DNA from 3 places in the Peribacillus sp. V2I11 genome. Region 3 is predicted to be linked to each of the others. Evidence: riboswitches for the same ligand, from Rfam matches in the RefSeq annotation. Region 3 holds a riboswitch; each other region holds the start of a gene.
The links. A riboswitch is a leader RNA that binds a small molecule or an ion and turns the genes downstream of it on or off. The one in region 3 is predicted to bind cobalamin.
Positions count from the first base shown of each region.

Region 1: linked by a shared signal. The riboswitch ahead of metE (5-methyltetrahydropteroyltriglutamate--homocysteine S-methyltransferase) and the one ahead of QFZ73_RS28905 (hypothetical protein) in region 3 are both predicted to bind cobalamin.
Region 2: linked by a shared signal. The riboswitch ahead of QFZ73_RS05835 (ribonucleoside-diphosphate reductase subunit alpha) and the one ahead of QFZ73_RS28905 (hypothetical protein) in region 3 are both predicted to bind cobalamin.

Region 1 covers NZ_JAUSYW010000001.1:1,489,656-1,496,727, forward strand. The annotation lists gene perR (peroxide-responsive transcriptional repressor PerR) at 1-240, opposite strand, end outside; gene QFZ73_RS07250 (D-2-hydroxyacid dehydrogenase) at 397-1,341, opposite strand; gene QFZ73_RS07255 (aminopeptidase) at 1,490-2,599, opposite strand; gene bcp (thioredoxin-dependent thiol peroxidase) at 2,611-3,081, opposite strand; gene QFZ73_RS07265 (potassium channel family protein) at 3,144-3,563, opposite strand; cobalamin riboswitch at 3,808-3,999, shown strand; gene metE (5-methyltetrahydropteroyltriglutamate--homocysteine S-methyltransferase) at 4,146-6,452, shown strand; gene QFZ73_RS07275 (acyl-CoA thioesterase) at 6,449-6,925, shown strand; gene QFZ73_RS07280 (ABC transporter permease) at 6,964-7,072, opposite strand, start outside.
Region 2 covers NZ_JAUSYW010000001.1:1,198,862-1,205,933, forward strand. The annotation lists gene QFZ73_RS05830 (manganese-dependent inorganic pyrophosphatase) at 1-829, opposite strand, end outside; cobalamin riboswitch at 1,123-1,303, shown strand; gene QFZ73_RS05835 (ribonucleoside-diphosphate reductase subunit alpha) at 1,444-3,741, shown strand; gene QFZ73_RS05840 (ribonucleotide-diphosphate reductase subunit beta) at 3,787-4,839, shown strand; gene QFZ73_RS05845 (flavodoxin domain-containing protein) at 4,811-5,248, shown strand; gene QFZ73_RS05850 (hypothetical protein) at 5,371-5,538, shown strand; gene QFZ73_RS05855 (cold-shock protein) at 5,579-5,776, opposite strand; gene QFZ73_RS05860 (hypothetical protein) at 5,975-6,466, opposite strand; gene QFZ73_RS05865 (GNAT family N-acetyltransferase) at 6,583-7,062, shown strand; gene modB (molybdate ABC transporter permease subunit) at 7,024-7,072, opposite strand, start outside.
Region 3 covers NZ_JAUSYW010000001.1:1,924,901-1,931,023, reverse strand. The annotation lists partial or broken gene QFZ73_RS29145 (ABC transporter substrate-binding protein) at 291-1,234, opposite strand; partial or broken gene QFZ73_RS28905 (hypothetical protein) at 1,238-1,783, opposite strand; cobalamin riboswitch at 1,942-2,160, opposite strand; gene QFZ73_RS09205 (AAA family ATPase) at 2,359-3,315, shown strand; gene QFZ73_RS09200 (DUF58 domain-containing protein) at 3,354-4,508, shown strand; gene QFZ73_RS09195 (DUF4129 domain-containing transglutaminase family protein) at 4,505-6,123, shown strand, end outside.

The DNA of each region.
Region 1 (7,072 bases), 430 kb from region 3:
ACCATACGTAAGCTCTTTTACCAAACCTACCTCACGGAAAACACGCAGGTTGTTATAAACCGTTGCCACACTCATATTCGGAAACTTGCCTTCCAGCGCTTTATATATATCATCAGCGGTAGGGTGGGACATGGAGCTTATCAAATACTCAAGTATCGCATGGCGTTGAGGAGTTATTCTTACACCGGTATCTTTTAAGGAATCCAACGCTTCTTTTAACTGAACTTCAGACACCGTCATCCACCTCTTTTTCTTATTAAGTATGAATTCTTAAATTATAATATTTATAAATAGTGTACCTTTTATGCGTTGAATTTGTCAATAATTCAATGGCTTAACCATTCTTTTTTAGTTTATTCATGAATACATTGAATCTTTCCCATTTTTGCATTGAGTTTAGTATCCCCTAGATAAGTCGATTACGTTGGTGAAGTCTTTTCCAGCTTTCATGTATTCACGCATGTTTTTTTCGAATATGTCAAAGGTTCTTGGTAAATATTCTCCGCTTTTACTTGATAGATGCGGTGTGACTGTAACATTCTCCATCCTCCAAAACGGATGCCCTTTTCCTAAAGGTTCCGGATCAAATACATCCAAGATGGCATGAGACAATTCCCCGGCATCCAGGGCTTCGATCAACACTTCATCGTTAATCAGGTCGCCGCGGCCAATATTCACGAATACTGCAGATTCTTTCATTGCTTTAAAGTGTTCTTTTTGCAGTAGCCCCTTCGTTTCATCCATACTTGGCAGGACTGATACGATATAATCGGCTCCCGGTATGGCTTCCAATAAATTATCCATGGAATAAAGGTGATCGATGGATTCCACTGGTTTCCCGCTCCGGTTCACTCCCATCGTCGTCATCCCAAAGGCTTTCCCAAGACGAGCCACTTCACCTCCAATTGCCCCGACACCAATAACGAGCATGGACTTGCCATTCAATTCCCCTACTTCAATCTTTCTATCCCAAAGTTCTTCCTTTTCATTCTTCATAAGCAGTTTCAATTTCTTTTCATATTGCAAAAGCATCCCTATCGTATACTCGGCCATTGGGATTTTATGAATGCCTCTTGCGTTGGTCACCAGAATGCCACGTTTCTCAATGGCTTTAAATGGCATTAATTCCATCCCTGCACTCATGACCATGATCCATTTCAAGTTCGCCGCTTTCCCAATGATTTCTTCAGTTAAGTCTTCACCATATGTAATTAAGATTTCCGCTTCACGAAGCGGACCATCCGTCCATCCTTTTTGATAAATGAAGTTCAATTCAGGAAAAACTTCCATCATCCTCGTTTGGATGCCTTCATTCGGAATGACAGTTGAAAGTATTAACATGTTTATCTTCCCCTTTTAATTAACATAAAAAAACACGGGCTCTATGTGTCCCGCGCAACTTTCTCTGAGGAGGTATTCCCTTAATAAAGCATATTCAGGTGTCCCCTTTTTGAGTTGGACAAAAGCCTTACCCTTATTAAAAAAGGCTTTATTTTAAAGAATTTGGGTTTAATGCATGTAATTCCGGCAAAATGAAAACGCCATCCCTTCTGATCAGGACGTCGTCAAAATAGATGTCACCACCACCATATTCCGGACGCTGGATCAAGACCATATCCCAATGTATCGATGAACGGTTTCCATTATCCGCTTCTTCATAGGCAAGTCCAAGAGCCAAGTGCAGACTCCCGCTTATTTTCTCATCGAACAAGATATCGTCCATAGGTTCCAATATGTATGGATTGATTCCAATTGCGAACTCCCCGATAAACCGGGACCCTTCATCAATATTAAGAATTTGGTTCATTTCAGAGTCACGATTGGATGTCGCTTTAATGATTTTTCCCTTTTTAAAGTTTAATTCTATGTCACTAAAGGTGATTCCTTCATAGGTTGTGGGTGTGTTAAATGATATCCTTCCATTGAGACTATCTTTTATGGGTGCCGTAAACACTTCCCCATCCGGTAAATTCTTTTTTCCGGCACATATGACGGCAGGCATACCTTTGATGGAAAAGGCCAAATCTGTCCCTGGTGAAACGATCCTGACTTTGTCAGTTCGTTCCATCAAATGTTTTAACGGTTTCAAGGACGCATCCATTTTCCCGTAATCCATGGTGCATACGTTCAAAAGGAAGTCTTGGTACCTATCGAAGGTCATGCCGGCTTTATGTGCGGATGCGTTGGTGGGATAATTAAGTAAGACCCAACGTCGGTTGTTTACATAGAAAAGAGTGGGAGATTTCATTGCCTCTCCTTGAAGACGGTGCCTCTCGATGGGAACATCAGTCATTTCCACACCGTTTTCTTCCCCTGTGATGATGATGACCGCATCGATATCCGTATATTTCTTCAAGGCCCATTGCGAAGATGTGTCAAGTTGTTCCTTCACATTCCCTTGTAACAGGTGGCGGCTTATCTCATCGTCTTCGAGTTCTACATATGGATAAGCACCCACTCTATATATTTCATCAATCAGCTCTTTCAATAATGGTTTCGTGTTGATATGCCCCCGTAAGAGGATTCTCTCTTTTGGCTGTAATTGTATCGAATGATGAATCAGCCTGGCTGCAAGCTTCGTTATTCGCTCATCCTTCATCTGCCTGTCCCTTATTTTTCGAGGTCGCGAAGCGTTTCAAGCGCTTCTTCGACGTGGCCTTTGACTTTTACTTTACGCCATTCTTTGACTACCTTACCAGCCTTATCAATCAGGAAAGTTGAACGTTCAATGCCCATATACTCCTTGCCGAAGTTCTTTTTCAATTGCCAAACATCAAATGATTCAGCCGCTTCATGATTTTCGTCAGCCAGCAGCAGAAAAGGCAATCCATGTTTTTCGATGAATTTTTCATGACGTGCCACTGGATCTGGGCTGATACCAATGATGACCGCGTTCAATTCCTCGAATTGCTCATTATGGTCCCGGAAATCACAGGCCTCCGTCGTGCAACCTGGCGTCATGTCTTTTGGATAAAAATATAAAACAATATTTTTCCCCTTAAAATCCGATAGGGACACCATTTCACCATTGTTTGCAGGGAGTTTGAAATCAGGTGCTTTTTCTCCAATTTTAACAGTCATATTGAACCCTCCATTTCTTTCATTATGGTAAGAGTACCCAATAATCGAAAGAAACACAACTTTCATTTATCCCTCCTATCTTTCTGCTCCAGATCGATCACCGTCCGAATCACGAAAGCTGCCGGAAGTGTATACCCAATGAAAGCCTGAATGGTAGCTATCATCCTGCCCATGCCAATCGGGGCTATATCTCCATACCCTACAGAAAACATCGTCATCGCACTAAAATAAAAAGAAGTCTTCAACTGTTCATAGAAAGTGCCATCCAATCGATTGCCCATATCAAGAATCACCGAATGATTCTGAAGCTCGTATAATAAATAAATCAGTGCAAATCCAACTAATATCGTCGCATATAAATTGCCAAGCCACAGCATATCCTCCAGAGAAAATTTCTTTCCTCCCGACTCAACAAGAAATAACGTACGAATGCTCATCACCATGCAAAAAATGATGCCTGCAATCAAGATGTAGAAAGTCATCCCCCACGCCCCATTTCAAAACGCCACTCCCTCTATACATACTCCCTGTCCAAACAATATATTCTTTTTTAGGAACAGACCTCATCCTTATTCCCACACTTCCACTTAACGGTTACTTTTCCCGAATCTTTTTTCCATGTTGACCCTTTTGGTCGGATATGTTACGATTGTCTAAATTTTTATAATAGTTTTTATTTTATAAATCTTTTACCTGCAAACAGTTATCAAGGCAGGTTTTGCAAAATTTTCATATGTGGAAATAGGTTCCTAATTTTCATTAGGATTAAAAGGGAAGTCCGGTGTAATTCCGGCACGGTCCCGCCACTGTAATGGGAATGTTAGCGCCATCCAATATGCCACTGATCAAAGGATCGGGAAGGCCCGCCGCTAATGATATTCCCTAAGTCAGGAGACCTGCCTATTTCGACAACACTGTTTTAACCTACGGGAGATAGGGAGGTGTTAGGGACCTTATAATTGTAAGGGGCATTCTGCATGCCTCTTTATTTTAAGCATTTCTAACTATCTCTTTTGACGGTTAGGGATGCTTTTTTTATTGTTCAATCAAATGAATGTAGGAGGATGGGAATTTTGAAAAGCAGTAGTTTGGGTTACCCTCGAATCGGGGAAGATCGTGAATGGAAACGTACATTGGAAGCTTACTGGTCCGGTAAAATCGATGAAGCAGAATTTACGGCACAACTAAAAGCCATCCGTTTAGGCAACTTACAAAAACAGAAGAATCGAGGCATTGATATCATTCCTGTCAACGACTTCACTTTCTATGATCAAATGCTGGATATGTCCGTCATGTTCGGTCTTGTTCCTGAACGTTATTCAGCTTATGAAGCCGGAAGCGTTCCCCTTTCCGTTTATTATTCAATGGCTCGCGGAAACAATGATGAAGTCGCTTCCGAAATGACGAAATGGTTCAATACAAACTATCACTATATTGTCCCTGAATTAAAACTGTCACAGCTGACTTTAACAGAAAATAAGCCACTTGCAGCATATCGGGAAGCCAAGGAAAAGCTAGGGATTGAAACGAAGCCCGTGTTGATCGGACCTTATACTTTCATCTCCCTTTCCAAAGGATTCAATAAACAAGAAATCCCTGGCATCCTCCTGAGCCTGCTTCCTTTATACACGCAAATCCTGCGGGAGTTGGAGCAAGAAGGCGTGAAGTGGGTTCAAATGGACGAACCTTCTCTTGTTTCATCCATTTCCAAAGATGATATGCAAACTGTTACTTACCTCTATGAAAAACTGAATGAAGCAGCACCAAACCTAAACATCATGCTACAAACATACTTTGATGCCGTGGAACATTACCAAGAAGTCATCGAATTACAAGTTCAAGGAATCGGTCTTGATTTTGTACATGATAAAGGGAGGAATCTAAGTAATCTTGAAGCATTCGGTTTCCCGAAGGAAAAAGTGCTTGCTGCAGGTGTGATTGACGGGAAAAACATTTGGCTATCTGATTTATCGAAAAAAATCCAATTGATCGAGAATCTTAAGAAAAAGGTAGCCGAAGACCAAATTTGGCTTCAGCCCTCTTGTTCCCTGCTTCATGTCCCAGTGACCGTTCGTAATGAAACCGCCCTTTCAAAAGAAGTGAAAGAGGCCCTTGCTTTCGCTGATGAGAAACTTGAGGAAATCACACTCTTGGTCAAAGGGAATAATCAAGGCTTTGAAGCAATCGCCGAAAAAGTCGACGCTAATAAGTTTACGGTTCAAACGTTAGCAAGTTCAAATGCACGGAATCATGGGATTGTACAATCCAATGTCGAAAAGGTTAAAATCAGGACCGCCGGCCGTCAGCTTCCATTTAAAGAGCGTTACCAAAAACAACAGGAATTTTTTAAATTGCCTTTTCTTCCTTCGACTACGATCGGTAGCTTTCCGCAGACATTTGAAGTTAAACAAGCACGCGGGAAATTCAAAAGAGGAGAATGGACCGCTTCGCAATATGAAACATTCGTTAACGAAGAAATCGGCAGGTGGATCGAAATCCAAGAAGAAATCGGTTTGGATGTTCTCGTTCACGGGGAATTCGAACGGACGGATATGGTTGAGTACTTCGGCCATAAGTTAGGCGGTTTCGTTTTTCTAGAAAAGGGTTGGGTACAATCCTATGGATCCCGCTGCGTGAAACCACCAGTCATCTACGGCGACATCCATTTCATCGAACCGATGACAGTCAGGGAAAGTGTGTACGCACAATCGCTGACGAAGAAGACGGTTAAGGGAATGCTTACAGGTCCTGTTACGATTTTGAACTGGTCATTTGTCCGTGATGATATTTCCAGGGAGAATGTTTGCTATCAGCTGGCGCTATCTTTGGAAAAAGAAGTCATTGCATTGGAATCCGCTGGAATTAAAATGATTCAGGTTGATGAGCCTGCACTTAGAGAAGGTCTGCCATTGAAAAAAAGCGATCGCGACGATTATTTGAACTGGGCTGTAAATTCATTCTTGATATCCACATCAAGCGTGGAGGATACAACCCAAATTCACACGCATATGTGCTATTGCGACTTCAACAGTTTCATGGATGTCATCTCCTCCCTCGATGCCGATGTAATTTCCATCGAAACATCCCGTAGTCATGGGGAGCTTGCTTCCGCATTCGAGGAAAAAACATATGAAAAGGGTATTGGCCTGGGTGTGTATGATATTCACAGCCCGCGTGTGCCGGCAGTTGAAGAAATGGTCGATATGATTGAACGGGGCATCAAGGTATTGGATAAAGACCAGTTTTGGATCAATCCCGACTGCGGCCTGAAAACAAGGGGTATCCCGGAAACGGTCGCTTCCCTGAAAAACATGGTCGAAGCAGCAAAAATCGTCCGTGAAAACTTTTTAGCTAAACCAACAGGCAAATGATTGAAAAGAACGTTGCCCATCCAACACAGCAGTCACGGACTTTTTTAACCGACCTTGTTTTTCCACCGGATACAAATCATCACAATACCATCTTTGGCGGAAAAGTAATGGCATATGTTGATAAAATAGCCTGCATTTCAGCTATGCGCCATTGTCGAAAACCCGTTGTGACTGCTTCAAGCGACTCTTTTGATTTTTTGGCCCCCATCAAGACAGGGGATGCGATCAACCTTGAAGCTTATGTCACCTGTGCCCATCGCACATCAATGGAGGTATTCGTGAAAGTGGAGCGTGAGAACCTATTAACAGGTGAAAAACAGCTTACGGCACGCGCTTTTTTAACGATGCTGGCCATAGATGAAGACGGTAAGCCGACAATCGTACCTCAGGTCATGCCGGAAACGGAAGAGGAAAAGCGGCAATATGTTCAAGCACAAGCAAGATATATTGAAAGAAAGAAAAAACGGAACTAAACAAAAACCCCTTCAACATGAATTGTTGAAGGGTCTTTTTAATTCCCCGCCCCGCGGTACCTCTTCACTCCCTGATTCCATATGAAAACGGATATCACGAAAAAGGCAACCCCAATTACAGGTGTGGCAAATGCATATGCATACCAC
Region 2 (7,072 bases), 730 kb from region 3:
CTTTTTCTACTGCATAAGCTGCTTTACCAAGAGCCAAGGCAACAGAATCATTAGTCAAGATATCCGTTACGACGAAAAGGAATAAGTCCAATTCCTTCACAGCGATGACCGCTTCAATAGCCGCTTCCAATTCTGCTTGCTTAGCAAGGACCTCGTTCGGATCTACAGCATTGACCTGTGCTATCTCCACTTTAGCCATTCCCATGGGGAATTCCTTTGCATCAAGAGTGATAAGCTGGGCAATCGTTTTGTCGCTCAAGTCAGCTCCAGCTTTCAACATTTCCAAGCCGTATGTTTCAGCGTCGACTCCCGCAATGGCTGCCAGTTCCATTGCTGCTGCAACGTCTTGCTCCGTGCAGGTCGGTGATTTGAACAATAAGGAATCGGAAATGATGGCAGACAGCATAAGACCTGCGATTGCTTTAGGGACTTCAATGCCGTTTTCTTTATAAATTTTATTTAAAATGGTTGCCGTACAGCCAACTGGTTCCGCACGGTAATATAAAGGATCGCTTGTTTCAAAGTTAGCGATACGGTGATGGTCGATAACTTCCAACACACGGACTTGGTCAATATCTTCAGCACTTTGCTGGCGTTCGTTATGATCGACCAGGATTACGCCATCAGCTTCCCCTGCAACTTTTTCCACAAGACGGGGAGCTTCGAATTTGAATTGGTCCAATGCATATTGAGTTTCACCATTCACTTCACCCAGACGAACTGGTTCAGCGTTGATACCTAACTGCTTTTTCAGATCTGCATAAGCGATTGCTGAACAGATTGTGTCTGTATCCGGGTTTTTATGTCCAAAAACTAATACTTTTTCCAAGATTTAATCCCCTTTTTCATAAATATTTTTCCGCGAATCCCCTTATAGCAATAAGGGAGAGCCACCTTTACTAGACACTTTATTTTAACACAAAATCCCGTAAAACCAGCGCTTGAATTACCCATTCCCCAATAAAATCTTTCATTCCTTCACCTTCTACCCTCACTTTGTCAATAGATAAGGGCTGGTTTTTTTCAAATATATTAGTTGAATTATCATCCTATATGGCTTACTATAATATAAGCAGAAATACTAGATATTGATTACATAAACCATATTAATAACTATATATAGAATTTTTTATAATCCAAGGTGCCAGTGATGGCTGAAAAGGGAATCCGGTGTAAACCCGGAACTGTCCCCGCAACTGTAAATGTGACGAAATGAGAAACCCACTGTATAGCTCTCTATACGGGAAGGACTCAAAGTAGGATGATCATGAGTCAGGAGACCTGCCTTGAATTTTTCACGTTTCTTATTCTTCGGGGATTGAGATGATGAAACGATAGTATAACGGCTATTTTTTCATGGCCCTTTTATTCTATCGTTTGATCCGCTCAATTCATTGGGCGGTTTTTTTTTATTTTAGCGGAAGTTAACAAGGAGGATTATTAATGACTCAAACATATAACTTTACCATTAGCGAAAATGACACAGAAACGAAATCCATCCAGCTTGAGATGTTATCGAAGGAATTCGAAGGCCGTCTCGATATGGAAAAGTTCAAAAAGCGTTTTACAAAATGGCTTGATCGCAAAAGTGACTCAACCGAAGAACAGGCATCAAGAAAACTGATTCAGCTCGCTCTTGAAGGTGTGGATATCGATGCTCCAGATTGGACGTTTGTTGCTGCAGCAGAACTATTGAATACAATGTATAGGGATGCACAAGCCAATCGAGGTTATGAAGTCATGAGTTATGGCCCATTCTATGAACTGATCACGGAACTCTCCCAGCTTTCAGAAGGTCAGCGTTATCCCATTTATAAATCAGAACTGCTATCTTCATATACAAAAGCGGAAATTGAGGAATTGGGTTCGGTAATCGACCCGGAAAAAGATAAATTATTCTCTTACATAGGCCTCTACTTATTAAACGATCGCTACCTAGCCCGCCCAAAAAAGGACAAGGTGTACGAACTGCCACAAGAACGCTTCATGATCATCGCGATGGAAATCATGCGATTGGAAAAAACGGGGCACCGCCTGCAACTTATAAAAGAAGCATACTGGGCCATGTCCAACCTTTATATGACCGTTGCGACCCCTACACTCTCCAATGCAGGTAAAACACATGGACAGTTAAGCTCTTGCTTTATCGACGCAATTGAAGATTCCATTGACGGCATCTACCTATCTAACTACGATGCAGCAAAAGTATCTAAATTCGGTGGCGGTGTCGGTCTTTACGTTGGTAAGATTCGCTCTCTTGGTTCTGATATCCGAGGTTTCTCTGGAAACAGTTCCGGCACGACTCCCTGGATTCGACTTTTCAACCAGACAGCTGTAAGTGTCGATCAATTGGGTCAACGTAAAGGTGCCATCGCGATTTACTTGGATGCCTGGCATAAAGATATCATGAGCTTCCTCGATTTGAAGACACAAAACGGGGATGACAGATTAAAAGCCCATGATATTTTTACAGGTGTATGCATCCCTGATTTATTCATGGAGGCTGTACGCGACAGAAAAGAATGGTATCTTTTCGATCCGCATACCGTTAAGCAAACCCTTGGATTTTCACTTGAAGATCTTTATGACGAAAAGAAAGGTGAAGGTAGCTTCAGGAATCATTATGCACTTGCTGTCGAGGCCGCAGAAAATGGCACGCTTCCAAACTATAGCTTTGAAAAAATCAATGCGATGGACATCATGAAAAGCATCATGATTTCTCAATTGGAAGAAGGCGTACCATATATGTTCTACCGCGATGAAGTGAATCGGAAGAATCCCAATAAACATAAAGGTATGATTTATTGTTCTAACCTTTGCACGGAAATTGCCCAAAACCTAAGCCCTTCGACGATCACGGATGAATATGAAACAGAAGATGGAGATGTTGTTGTGGTTCGTAAAAGCGGCGATTTCGTTGTCTGCAACCTTTCATCCATTAACTTGCCCCGAGCGGTGGGCAGCGATGTTTTGGAAAGATTGATTCCCATTCAGATCCGTATGCTGGATAATGTCATTGATGTGAATAATCTTCCTGTCAAACAAGCATCCATCTCGAACAAACGCTACCGGGCAATTGGTTTAGGGACGTTTGGATGGCATCATTTACTTGCCACACAGAATATTTATTGGGAATCCGATGAGGCTGTTCACTATGCAGATGCTTTATACGAAAAGATCGCTTACTTAACAATCAAGGCATCCAACGAATTAGCCAAGGAAAAAGGATCATACCCATATTTTGAAGGATCTGATTGGCATACAGGGGACTATTTCGAACTGCGTGACTATACAGATCAAAAGTGGATGGATTTAAAAGCAGACGTGCAGGAACATGGGACCCGTAATGGATATTTAATGGCCATTGCCCCCAATTCATCGACCGCTAAAATCGGTAACTCCACGGATGGAATCGATCCTTTGTATGAAATTGAATTTTACGAAGAAAAGAAAAACTTCAAATTCAAGGTGACCGCACCAGGCTTGACGCCAAATACGTATGAATATTATAAAAAGACGCGATTTAATTTGGACCAACTGGAAAGCATCAGGCAAAATGCAGCCCGCCAACGCCATATTGACCAAGCAATCAGCTTTAATCTGTATGTACACAATACAATCAAAGCGAAGGTCCTTTTGGATATCCATTTAACGGCATGGGAAAGCGGGTTGAAATCAACGTATTATGTTCGTTCGACTTCTTCGGAATATGACAATGCCTGCGAAAGCTGTTCAAGTTAACGATAATCATAACCCATTAATCTATTCTTAAAGGAGTTTTCACGAATGACCAATCATATCAAAAAGATTCGGATGCTGGAACCAACGCATCCTACCAAGGCAACCGGTGTTTTCAAAGGAGAAGCTTCAGGCTTCCTCCTTTGGAACGATATTCAGTATGAAAAATTCTATGATACCTATACACAGCTCATCAATAACTTTTGGAAGCCTTCGAGCGTGAACATGATTCAGGATAAAAAGCAGTGGGGCGAATTGGACGAAGATATCCAGGACGCTTTTCTCGATATCCTTACTATGATTGCTGGAATGGACAGTCTTCAAACGCCCACTTTAGTAGAAATCCTTCGGTACATCAAAGATCCGGCGGCAAAAGCTATCCTGGCCAACATGGCCCAGCAGGAATCGATCCATAATGAATCTTATTCCTATATCCTTGCTTCCTTGATTCCGGTAGGCAAGCAAAAACAGCTATTCGACCGCATTAAAGAACATCCTGAAGTGATTAAGCGTAACCAACCGATCGTTGATGCTTATCAAACGTTCGTGGATGATCCCAGCCCTCAGCATTTATTCGAGGCACTGATCCATTCAACGAACCTTGAAGGGATTTATTTCTATCTGGCTTTCGCCTTTTATTATAATTTAGGACGCCAAAATTTAATGACCGGTTCCGCTACGATGATATCCTATATTCATCGCGATGAAATGGTCCATTTCGATTTCATTGGAATGCTCGTTCAAATCTTGATGTATGAATATCCTGAGTTAAATAATGAAGAAAACACTAAGTTCATCTATACAACGATTGAAAAAGCAGTCGAACTCGAAAAGGAATGGTCTGAATATATGCTCGAAGATATCCAAAACAAAGCCGATCTCGATTTGGAAGAATTCAATGAGTACATCGAATATATCGCCAACAAACGGTTACGTATGCTGGGTCTAGAAAATTTGTATAAAGAGTATGGCGAGAATCCGATGCCATGGATCAAAACGTTCGATGACGAATCCATCGGCCTTACCAAAACCGATTTCTTCGAACAGAAGTCAAGGACATACAGTCAAGTAAATGCCAGCAATGGGTTCGATGAGCTGTAAAGTTGCCATAGTCTATCATTCTGCCGGCGGCAATACAAAAGCGCTTGCTGAAGCCCTTGCTTCCCTTTTACCTGAAGCTGGACTATATCGAATGAATGAATTCGATTTACGTACATTGCCGGATTACGATGCATTGATTATCGGCACCTATACATGGGGCAATGGGGAGCTTCCTGCTAAATCAGCAGCCCTTTATAAAGAATTGGAACAGTTGCCTATTGCTCATCTGAAAACGGGAGTCTTCGGCACTGGTGAAACCAACTATAATCATTTTTGTGGGGCGGTCGATCATTTCCGGGATATGTTATTTGCCAAGAGCCAGTTATTGGTGACATTGAAGATAGAACAGATGTATCAAGAATCAGACTTGCCCAGACTTCAAAAGTTCGCCTCGCTATTCCAGAACTGACCGAAAGGGGATATGCGTTTTTGCATATCCCCTCTCAGTATTTTTTTAAAAAAACTTGGCTCCCTATATCATGGCAGCGGTAAGCATGAAGTATAATGGAAGAAAAAAGGAGATAATATCCAATGACTGAAAATATAACCCAGTTCCTGCCTATCCTTTTTATGCTAGTGCTTGTCGTATTCGTTATATTCATCGTGTTTTTCCTGTCAGGGCATTTTAATCGTTCTAAACGGATCGAAGAAAAATTGGACAAAGCATTAAAGGAAATGACCGAAAAAGATGAAAAATAAAAAGACTCCAAAATCGGAGTCTTTTTTTATATGCGTTCAATTATTTTTGAACGTTAGCTGCTTGTGGTCCACGAGCGCCTTGCTCGATTTCGAAAGAAACTTCTTGGCCTTCTTCAAGCGTTTTGAAGCCTTCGCCTTGGATAGCTGAGAAATGTACGAATACATCGTCTTGGCCTTCAACTTCGATGAAACCGAAACCTTTTTCTGCGTTAAACCATTTTACTTTACCTTGTACCATGATAGTTCCTCCTGTGTTTGGAAAAATCCATTTTATTACTATTTTTGGTTCTGGATAATGTTTCAAGAGGAATCCTATTACAGTAAATCCTTCTATCAAACTTATTCCGAACAAAAATAATTACTTATATTATATCATGGGAAATCCTAAAAAAACAAGATTATCGCAGTAAATCAACCGACAAATTATCCTAAAATTCTACATATTCCTCTTCTTGCTTTGTCGGAAGCCTTCGTCCAATAAGTAGCGCTCCGCCTCTACTGGACTCTCGAAACACTCCTCAAGATTCGACCCTGAATACACATTCCAAAGCAGGTCTTCCCTTTCAAGTGTAAGCTCTTGCTTTTCAGGACCAATCCATGTCCCTTCCAACCTAGCGAACTCGTTTTCCTCTTCTTCGAATTCAACAGGAGGTTCAGATAGGTAATCCACGCTTTTTTGGATCAATTCTTTTAATTCCGCTTCATTATAGTCACGTATATTGATAAATCCTTTACGGTCAGTGTCTTTTTTTCTCATATGCCCTGCGTAAACGAAACCATTACCATTGGGATGCAAGTGCTGAACGACGATCTTTTTCTCCTGGACACTATCTGGATAATGGAAGTTCACACGCCCCAATGAAACGTCTTTTCGCTGTAATTCCGGAAAAGTTTCAATGATGCTCAATTTTTCTTCAAATGTTAACAAATTTCTTCCTCATTTCATTAGTTCATATTGTTTGTCGATTATAACACAGACTGATTAGAAACAATAATCTCCTTCTTCCATTATAATGTAATGAAAGGGAGTGATAGGATTTGATCATGAAAATTCGGGACCTGGACTCCGATTATGGCCAGCAGCTTTTTAAACTTCAGAAAGAAGCTTATAAGGTGGAAGCGGAATTGATCGGTTTTGCCGATATACCTCCTCTATTGGAAACATATGAACAATTCATTCATTGTCATGAAACGTTTTTATGCTATTTAAAGGGAGATGCCTTAGCTGGTGCAATATCTTATACAAAAGAGAATGGTCAATTGCTGATTTGCCGAATGGTCGTCCATCCTGATTATTTTCGGCAGGGTATCGCGGATGCACTGTTGCATGCTCTTCATCTACACGGCGACTGGGAAAAGATATCCGTTTCGAACGGTAAAATGAACCTGCCTGCACGGAACCTTTACGAAAAAAACGGCTTCATTCATAAAGAGGACGTAGAAGCCACACCTCTCTTTTTCATAAGCATATACGAGAAAAAGCATTCATTTTATGTATGTCACGATAAAAAGCATAATGAATGAAATGACGATG
Region 3 (6,123 bases):
CCCGATTCCTGGCATAAGTCAGGAATCGGGCTGTTTTTGCTACATATCCATAACGGTTTTAATAAGCCCTAAAAGAAGGGCAGCTGTGAAGATCAAAATGAAGAATTTTTTATACATGATCAGTACCTCTTATATCTTATGAGTGGATTGCAATCATTTTAGCATAAACAAGACAGAAAGGAAGTTTATTAAGGATATACAGATCAGAAGGGAGTGGATTCATTGCCCTAATGACCGGAGCGGGAAAAGGAAAAGGATGCGCCAATTTATTGGCGCATCCTCCTTTCGTGTTATTTGAACAAGTCAGGATAAACAGTCTTTGCTGCGAGTTCAACAGCTTCCCCGATCCTTGGTCCAGGACGTGACATTTTCATCAAGTAAATGGACGTGATCGTTCTTCACCGCATCGATATCTTCCCAGCCTTTACGCGATTTAATTACACCAACAGCATCATCTGCATACTTGGCAGTGGTGATGATGGATTTAGGGTTCCTTTTGACGATTTCTTCATCAGATACCTTAACCCAGCCTTTTTGGTCATCAAAGATGTTTTTAATGCCGGCAGTATCCGGATTTCTTGTTGGAATGTTTCCGCTCCTGTTATATAGATTTCCGGAGCAGGGCTAACTTCAAAGTATGTTTGTTCCTTTTCATCTAAAGTTTCCACTTTTTCTTCGACACTTGTAATTAGGGATTTGATATCTTTCACTAATTCATCCCCTTTTTTGGCAACACCCATCACTTTAGCAATCTGCCTGATATCACCGTATACATCATCGGAATTTGCCGCAGATTTAATAATGAACACAGGGATGCCAGCATCTTCGAGTAGTTTCAGTGTCGCTTCATCACCAATGGTATAAGCTATGATGGCATCAGGTTTCAAGGCAATGATTTTTTCTGCATTAATATTAACAGAGTCTGAAACATGTTCGATATTCTTTGCTTCCTCTGGGTAATTATCGAAGTCTGTCACGCCAACGACTTTATCACCCTGTTCAAGGGCAAATAAAATTTCCGTATTGCTTGGCTGAAGTGAAACGACTTTTTCGGGGTTTTCTTGAATTTCATTTTCTTTCCAGTATCATCCGTAACGGTATAGTCTTTGATTTCTTCGGCCTTTTCAGTATCTTTATTATACGTTGCGGCTTGATCATCGTTCACTCCGCATCCGGTAAGGAAAAGGGTAAGCATCAGCATGGAAATCCAACTGAATCGTAGGATTTTCTTCATTATTTATTCCTCCGTTTTCGTTTTCATGGGTTTGGTTGGGTATGATTTTCTTATAATGGGAATCTCCTCGATCCCCTGTTGCTTATTGACGTAGACTGCCATCACGAATAATACATTTGCAAGCAAGTGGGCGTAATCAAAAAGAATTCCTGGAATTCCCCTCTCCAGACTTAACTTGTGTAAAGCACGCACGGACTTTTTGGCTTCACTTCGGCAAGTATGCAAAGTACATGCTGCGGTTGAGCCTTGTGGGAAGGACGAATGTTTCGATTCGATCTTTCACAAGGCGACATACCGGTCGTAGATTGCACTTAAACGGTCGAGATCATCGCCGGTAATGGCTAATTTCCTGCGAACTGAACCATTTAAATGGTAAGCCATGGGCAACAGTTCCATTAAGTCACGGTACACTTCGGGGACATCCTCAGTAAGCGAGGCGGCCATGCCGATTTGTGTCGTCAATGAGTCTGTGCGGATTTCAAAATCGACGGTTGATACGGACTCACGCATGTATGGGTAGCATAAAAAACGAAAGTCTTTCTTTGCCATAACTCTTCCTCCTTTTACGTATTGGGTGAATGTCCTCCGTATTGCTTATCCCGGCAAAACAAATAGCCGACCAAGAGGTTTGGTCGGCTTCGGGCATCTATGTATCTGTAGTAGAAAAAAGATGGGAGAGCCGTACAATCTCCTATCTTCCGAAGAGCATAATACGATGAAGGAAGGCAGGTCTCCTGGCTTGTGCGTCATTTTACTCTAAGAACCTTCCCATTTGGGTTAAATGGACTGTAATCGGGGTCGATTACATCCTCAAATAGTGGTATGCATCTTATTTCATTAGCACTTACAGTTGCGGAAACAGCTTCGGTTTTAAACCGAATTCCCTATTAAGCTGACAAGGCAGCACCTTTTCTCTGCAAGGTTCATATTCACTTAGCAACAGTTTACCGTACCCTTTTCATTAAGCCGCATTAATATTTTTAGACAAATTCGTTTATGGTTTACCGAATATCTAGTAAACTTACAATGTAAGGTTTAATTGGAGCTTAATGTAAAATGCGTGATATAGAAAACATATGAAATAATAGTGATAATGTGAATCCGTGAATCTCGGGAGGTAGAGAATGATTTATAAGCAGGTCAATCAAAAACTGGAAATGGTTCTGGGTAATATCGAAAAGGTGATTATCGGAAAACGGGATATAGCAGAACTAAGCATCGTGGCACTCCTTTCCGGTGGACATGTCTTATTGGAGGATGTTCCTGGTGTGGGAAAGACAGTCATGGTAAGGGCACTGGCAAAATCAATAGGTGCAAGCTTTAAGCGAATTCAATTCACACCTGATTTACTTCCTTCTGATGTTACTGGTGTTTCGATCTTCAATCCTAAGGAACAAGAATTCATTTTTAGGCCAGGTCCGATAATGGGACATATTATTTTAGCTGATGAAATTAACCGAACCTCACCGAAAACTCAGTCTGCATTGCTTGAGGCCATGGAAGAGGCAAGTGTGACGATTGATGGTGTCACAAGAGGATTGGAGAAGCCCTTCTTCGTAATGGCGACACAAAACCCGATCGAGTACGAGGGAACATATCCGCTTCCGGAGGCTCAATTGGATAGATTCCTATTAAAAATGAAAATGGGTTATCCAGGTGTGGAAGAAGAGATAGAGGTTCTTCAAAGGGCTCAATACACGGCACCGCTTGAGGAGCTGGAATCCGTCATCACCTTGGATGAATTGATAGAATTACAGGCTGAGGTAAAAGCGGTGATAGTGGATGACACAATAAAACGATATATTGTTGAATTGGCGAATCAAACACGTACACATGAAGGGGTCTATTTAGGGGTAAGCCCGCGTGGGTCGATAGCATTGATGAAGGCAGCCCAAGCTTACGCGCTGATCCAGGGCAGGGACTATGTTCTGCCGGACGATGTTCAATATTTAGTTCCATTCGTATTTTCCCACCGGCTTATTTTGAAACCTGAAGCGAATTATGATGGCTTCGATGCTGGAATGGTGATACATGAAATTGTCGCGACAACACAAGTGCCTGTGAAGCGGGCTGTGACCTAATGCGCAAATTCATCCACATTTTAAGGGGAAATATGAGTGTGATCGGACTTGTATTACTCATGACCGTTTCCTTTTGCTATGCAATGTTTCAAGGCGGTTTTGTCAGTTGGTTCATTTTTTATTCATTTTTGCCGTTTTCAGTGTACGCTTCGATCCTGCTGTTTTATCCGCTGCATGATTTTACCGTTGAGAGAAAGGTCAATAAAAGGGAATGCCAGGCCGGCGAATCTGTTGAGATAGCATTGACGTTTACCCGTAAAAACCGGCTCCCCCTATTATTTATGGTGGTAGAGGAGGAATTGCCTCAGGAGATGGAAGATAGGGGATTCCAAAGGAAAATAATTATCTTTCCGGGATTCAAGCGTACCTTCAGCATGTCATATACCTTGGAAAACTTGCAGCGCGGAGAGCATTCGTTTCAATCGATCCGCTTTTGGATTGGGGACTTTTTCGGGCTAGTCGAAAAGGAAGCGATATATAGTTCACCTTTGAAAATAACTGTTTTTCCTCGTTATCATGAGCTTGCCTACAGTGATCTTGATCGAGTGTTCAATCAGGGGGCAGTGGTTTCAACAAAGAAAACACAACGGGAGCATTCAGTGGTCTCGGGGGTAAGGGAATATCAGCCAGGCGATCAGTTGTCATGGATTAACTGGAAGGCGACTGCTAGAACGAGTGAAATCATGACGAAGGAATTCGAAGTGCAGAAAAACCGGGATGTATTCATCATGCTTGATGATAAGCCGTCGGATTTATTCGAAGAATCCATTGTAATGGCGGCTTCCATTGCACACGCCATGTTAAAGAAAGGCATGGAAATTGGGTATGCGAGTATGGGATCGAGATTAATCATACCGGCAGCGGCAGGCAATAACCAGAAACGAAAGATTCTTTACCGACTTGTTAAAGAAGAGCCAAGTGTTGTAAACGCATTGAACGAAAATGTCAGGAAGGGAATTCTTCCGGCAAATGCTGCTGTGATATTCATCGTTTCAGACTTAACCTTAGAAAAGGTGGACATATTGAGTGCTTTCCGGCCTAATCAGGGATTAATGGTATGTGTGAAGAAACAGGCAGATCTTACTGATCAGGAAAGGTTGTCAAGTTCTATAGCTGTTTCAAGGGGGATAAAGGTCAGCTTTTTTGAATATGGCCAACTAAAGTCTGACAGATCAGAGGTGATGGCAAAATGAATGTCACTACCGAAAAATTGGAAAAATTCATGCACGTCCTCATGCATGTATTTGGTCTGTTGTTGATTACTGAATGGTTAAGGCCTGTCGATAAACTCACCGATACAGGTAATATCATCATTTTTATCTTATTTTTGCTCTATTCCCTACTACTGCATTATTTCCGCATACATTGGTCAATCCGATTTATTCTCATTAGCGCTTATATAATGATTTCATTACAGTTCCTCCATTCAAAAGACGCTTTATTTCAATTGTCATGGCTGAAAGGATTCCTAGCGGATTTTAAGGGCAATCTTGGTTTTATATATGATGGAAATTGGGAGTTGATCAAAAATCCATTTCGAACGTTTCTATTTTTTGTCCTTCTTTGGCTTGTAACATATTTGATCCATTACTGGGTGATGGTGAGGCAAAGCATCTTTTTCTTTTTTATGTTAACGGTGATTTTTATATCTGTACTTGACACATTCACTCCTTATGTGGGGGACAAGGCAATGATTAGAATCATCATCATCGGGTTCTTGATGCTAGGCCTGCTGTCCCTGCTGCGACTAACGATACAGGAGAGGATTAAGTTTCCGATGGCTTCCATCAATAAGTGGATCTTGATGCTGACCGGCATGATATTGGTAAGTGTCCTTGTTGGTTTCGCTGCCCCAAAGCTCTCTCCGCAGTGGCCGGATCCGGTGCCTTATATTACTTCTTATTCTGATAAAGCGGGGAAAGAAGACGGTGGTTCGAAGCGTAAAAGTGTCGGATATGATGAAGACGATTCGGATCTTGGCGGTTCGATAGAGCCGGATAATTCCATCGTTTTTTATAATAATGCTCCTGCAGGACATTACTGGAAAGTCGAGAACAAGGATATTTATACCGGTAAAGGGTGGGTTTCCATACTGGAAATGGACTTTCACACTTTTTCCAACGGGCAGGATATGGCATCTTTAGATATTTACGACGTTCCTGAAGTGGTGAGGACAGAAGAAATGACGGCAAAAGTGTCCGTGACGGAATCATATTCCCATATCCTTCATCCGCAGTCCGGGTATTTAAAAAAGATTGAGGGCAAAAACGGGATGGATTTCAAATATTATCAGGGTATGGACAAAGTTATTTCTGAACAGGGTAATGGCGAACCACTGTCCATGAAAGAGTATGAGCTGGTTTATGATATGCCAAGTTTTGATATAGCTGAGTTAAGGAAGGTAACGGAACCCGACGAATCGATGGATTTATTAATGGGAAAAAACACGCAGCTTCCAGAGGGATTGCCAAACCGAATATATGAATTGGCATCCCGGCTTACAAGGAATGAAACGAATTGGTACGATAAAGCAAAAACCATAGAGGATTATTTTAAAGGTCCTGAATTCATTTATTCTAAGGACGATATTCCGTATCCGGAGGGCAATCAAGATTATGTCGATCAATTTTTATTCGAGACACAGATAGGGTATTGCGATAATTTTTCAAGTGCAATGGTCGTTTTACTAAGAGCCGCCAATATACCTGCAAGGTGGGTAAAGGGCTATACGGAAGGGGAAAAATCAATCCTTGATGGTGAATCCGTTTATAAGGTGACCAATAATAATGCACATTCCTGGGTCGAAGT